One region of the Lysinibacillus sp. 1 U-2021 genome, then DNA from elsewhere that is predicted to be linked to it. Evidence: riboswitches for the same ligand, from Rfam matches in the RefSeq annotation. Region 1 holds a riboswitch; the other holds the start of a gene.
The links. A riboswitch is a leader RNA that binds a small molecule or an ion and turns the genes downstream of it on or off. The one in region 1 is predicted to bind preQ1.

Region 1 (2,407 bases):
TGTTTCCATATTTCTTTTATATCGCCGAAATCGATCATCAAACCACGTTCATCAGTGTAGCCACTCAGTCCTAATATGACTCGATAGGTATGCCCGTGTAGATTTTTACATTTCCCTTCATAATGATGTAGATGATGGGCAGCATCGAAGGTAAATTCTTTGCTTATGAGAACACGCTTTGCATGATATTTCAATTGATTTCTTTGAATATCCACATCAATTCTCTGGAGTCTCTCAACGATTTTAAAATCTGACATGCCTTAAGACTCCTTCCTATAACTTAAATACTCATCAAGCCCTTTATTTCGTAATTTACATGCTGGGCATTCACCACATCCATCTGCTATAACACCGTTATAGCAAGTCAACGTTCTTTGTCGTACAAACTCAAGTGCCCCAAGCTGATCAGCTAATTCCCATGTTTGTGCCTTATTCAGCCACATCAAGGGTGTATCAATCACAAAGGAATCATCCATCGATAAATTTAACGTTACATTTAAGGATTTAATAAAGACATCTCGGCAATCCGGATAGCCACTAAAATCAGTTTCACAAACACCTGTTACAATATGCTTTGCCCCTACTTGGCTCGCTAAAACGCCCGCAAATGAAAGAAAAAGGAGATTGCGGCCAGGCACAAAAGTCGATGGGAGCTCACCATTTTCTCCGTCCTTCACCTTTATGTCTTGTCGTGTCAATGCATTCGGAGCAAGTTGATTCAGGAGAGACATATCAAGTATGTGATGCTTGATACCAAGCTCCTCTGTTATCACCTTCGCACAGTCAATTTCAAGACGGTGCCTTTGACCATAATCGAAAGTTACTGCCTCAATCTCTTCAAAGCGTTCTTTTGCCCAGAACAAACAAGTTGTGCTGTCCTGACCTCCACTAAATACTACAATTGCTTTTTCCTTTTTCATCTATAAAAACTCCCTTATATCGAAAAAACAGCACTCTAAGAAAAAGTGCTGCTTTCTTCTTAGTTTTTTTAAGAGGGTAGCTAAAAACCTCTGTCTTGCTTCATTTATCGATTATCAATTTTTTCTGGGTTAAGATCGTGGTTCATTAAACGATAATTGGCGATTTCTTCGTATTTAGTTCCTGGCTTCCCATAGTTACACCATGGATCAATCGAGATACCCCCACGTGGAGTAAATTTCCCCCAAACCTCTATATATCTTGGATCAAGTAATGCAATTAAATCATTCATAATGATATTCACGCAATCTTCATGGAAATCGCCGTGATTTCTAAAACTGAATAAATACAACTTTAGAGATTTACTTTCAACAATTTTTTTATCTGGGATATATGAAATGTACATCGTAGCAAAATCCGGCTGATTTGTAAGCGGACATAAACTAGTAAACTCTGGGCAATTAAACTTAACAAAATAATCTCGATTAGCATGAAGATTATCCACTGCCTCTAATACCTCAGGTGCATAATCATAGGAATACTTTGTACCTTGATTACCTAATAGGGTCAAATCCTTTAATCCTTCTTCATGACTTCTGCCAGACATAAAAAAACCTCCTTGTAAAATGTTTCCCAACACTTTTCAAGAGAGGCATCACCAATCATTCTATTTAAAACATAAGTAAACAGATAAAAAAAAGCCACGTCCGATATGGACATGGCCTATTGTCATGTTTCCATAGTTTTTTATAGAGGGTATCAGCTATGAACCTCTCCCGTTCTAGTCCGGGCATTCTTTTCTTCAATATCGTACAAAAAATAATACAGGACGTCAAATAGATTTTTTATAAAACTCTTAAATGATAAAAAGTACGAATTACTGTAAGTCTATACTCATTTGAAAGTTCTACTTTTTTATTAAATTACTAGGAAAATAGAATTAATCCATTTTTGACAAAGTAATACTAATTATCAATATTTTGAGATTTTTCAATATTCCGATATTCGAATTATCTCACCTGTGATAAATTGGAAATATCACATTAAACTGAAAAGTGTGATAATTAAGAGCGGAGGGAGAAATGAGATTTGAAAAAGTTTAAGTTTACGAAGTTTTTAAGTAGTATGATAGCTTTCTTTATGGTGCTTTTTCTATTGGTTCCATTATCGAGTGCTAATGCTGAAGATTCGAAGCCATTCAAGCAGGATAGCCAAAGTGAAAGTATACTTCAATTAAAGGCGGCTATCGCTGAACAGCTAAGCTTGTCTAAAGATGGTCCAACTCTTCACGAAAGCTTACAAAATGTATCAGGCAATCAAGAAGTTGCAGTCATCGTACATTTATCTGAAAAGCCTGTGGCACTAGAGCAAGGAATGAGCCAATTGAAAGGCCAAAAGTTCTCTAATGCGCGAGCAAATGAAGTTCGATCAAATGTAAAATCTCAACAAGCACAAGTTAAGAAAGAATTAGCTACTAAAAATGTTCAAA
Region 2 (2,407 bases), 1.6 Mb from region 1:
GAAGATAAAGCGGGGATAGTTCTCCCCCGCTTCGTTTTACTGTTCTAGAATTTCTGCACCCCAAGAATCTTTCATTTCGATGCCTAAATCATCTGCTACTTTTTTATTGATTAATAGTTTCAGATTTTGAGGATATTGTGCTGGTGTATCAGCAGGTGTTGCTTCACCTTTTAAAATTTTCACAGCCATTTGACCTGCTTCATAACCGATATCGAAATATTCAAATCCATAAGCCGCTAAACCACCACGTGCCACAGAATCTAATTCTCCTACGATTAATGGTAATTTATTCGTATTGGCAACATCAATTACCGATTCTAAAGCAGAAACTACTGTGTTATCAGTAATAATATAGAAAGCATCTACTTTACCAATTAGAGATTCTGTCGCTTGCTTTACATCTGCTGAAGTGGATGCTGATGCTTCTACCACCGTTAAACCTTGTTCATCCATAACCTTTTTCACTTCTGAAACTTGGGCAACTGAGTTTTGCTCACCCGCATTGTAGACCATCCCTACTTTTTTCGCACCAAGGTCTTTTAAGAATGCTACTGTTTTAGAAATCGTTTCAGGATGTAGATCAATTGTGCCTGTAATATTTTTCCCTGGCTTCTCCATTGAGTCGATTAACTGTGCACCAACAGCATCTGTAACCGATGTAAAAATAATTGGAATATCACTTGTTGCTGTTGCAGCTGCTTGTGCAGAAGGTGTAGAGTTAGCAAAAATTAAATCTACGTTTGCACTCACTAGATTGTTAGCAATCGTTGTGTTAAGGCTGTTATCTCCTTGCGCAATTTGTGGATCGTAGTCAACTTTTAAGCCAGCATCTTCAATTGCTTTTTTAAAGCCTTCCGTTGCTGCGTTTAACGATGGATGCTCAACAATTTGAGTAATCCCGATTTTATATGTTTTATCGTCTGCATTTCCGCTCTCACTTGCATTGTTTTTTTCATTTCCTTTTGAATCTGCTGTACCTGAGCCACCGCTACCACAAGCAGCAAGAAGCAACACTAATCCAAAAAGAAGGAATGACAACTTCTTTACATTGCTTTTCACAAATAATCCCCCCGATTATATTCTCGAATATCTATCGCACTTTATCCAAACAAAGTGTGAATGTATCGCTATATTATCGTTATTATCGAGCTCCGTCAACAACATTATGAATGTTCTGACTTTTAAAAGTGACAAAATATTTTAGTTTTTCATTTAATTTGGCGCTTTAAACCGCTAAACTACGCTGTTTTAGTTAATCGATTTCTTTTTTCAACATAGTAAAAAATATTTATGACAATTTTGCGACGATAGGACATTATAGACAAAGTCTGACATTTGACTTCTACTAGATATCTATAATAGAATATTTACTTGTGTGAAAGCACCGTGGTTCGTAACCATCCCACGAAAAAAAACTAAGGAGAAATGAATATGAAAATAAAATTTTTAGCAGCAAGTGGTATCATTGCAGCTCTATATATAGCTGTAACCATGCTTGTTGCCCCATTTGGTTTTACAGAGGTACAGTTCCGAGTATCTGAGATGTTTAACCATTTAGTGGCCTTTAATCCACGCTTTGCCGTAGGGATTATTATTGGTGTATTGATTTCTAATCTCTTTTCACCACTTGGCATTTACGATTTAGTGTTTGGTGTAGGTCATTCAATGATTACTCTTGGCCTGTTTATTTTAATCTGTAAATTTGTCAAAAATATTTGGGCACGTTTAATTATTAATACATTGCTCTTTACATGTACTATGTTTATCATTGCCTTTGAGCTGAACTTGGCTTTAGAGTTGCCATTTTTCTGGACTTGGCTAACCGTCGCGGCGGGTGAATTTGTTGTATTAGCTGTAGGTGCACCGATTATGTATGTATTAAACAAACGCCTTGACTTTAAAAATTTGATTTAACTGACGGATCTTTTTAGATTCGTCTTTTTTCTTGACACTATTCTGAAAATACTCTACAATTCTTTCTAATAAATGCAAGGAAGAAGAGTAGTAGCAAGCATTGTTACTTTTAGAGAGCTGGTGGTTGGTGCAAACCAGTAGTACAGACTTGTGAATGGACTTCAGAGCAGCCTTATCAAATGTAAGGCCGTTTCGCTCCCCGTTACCGGAGCAGGAAAGCGCGCAAAAATTGCGAATGAAGGTGGCACCACGGTTACTCGTCCTTTTTATGAGGGATTGGAGTGGCTTTTTTTTTGGAAAAATTAGCATAGAGGAGTCGAGTTAAGATGAGTACAGTAGTAGAAAAAAAGGGATATTTCGGTGAATTTGGTGGAAGCTTTGTTCCAAAGGAGCTTCAAAATGTTTTAAATAGACTAGATGAGAATTTTCAAAAGTATAAAGAGGATGATGATTTTAAGCAAGAATTAGATTACTATTTCCGTGAATATGTCGG

Region 2: linked by a shared signal. The riboswitch ahead of QH639_RS25460 (QueT transporter family protein) and the one ahead of queF (preQ(1) synthase) in region 1 are both predicted to bind preQ1.

What each region holds. Positions count from the first base shown of each region.
Region 1 covers NZ_CP123966.1:3,235,386-3,237,792, reverse strand. Annotated here, with positions in the region: gene queD (6-carboxytetrahydropterin synthase QueD) at 1-257, opposite strand, end outside; gene queC (7-cyano-7-deazaguanine synthase QueC) at 261-920, opposite strand; gene queF (preQ(1) synthase) at 1,025-1,525, opposite strand; PreQ1 riboswitch class I at 1,652-1,698, opposite strand; gene QH639_RS16720 (S8 family serine peptidase) at 2,008-2,407, shown strand, end outside.
Region 2 covers NZ_CP123966.1:4,802,365-4,804,771, forward strand. Annotated here, with positions in the region: gene QH639_RS25455 (ABC transporter substrate-binding protein) at 37-1,059, opposite strand; PreQ1 riboswitch class I at 1,381-1,425, shown strand; gene QH639_RS25460 (QueT transporter family protein) at 1,432-1,914, shown strand; T-box leader at 1,983-2,182, shown strand; gene trpB (tryptophan synthase subunit beta) at 2,241-2,407, shown strand, end outside.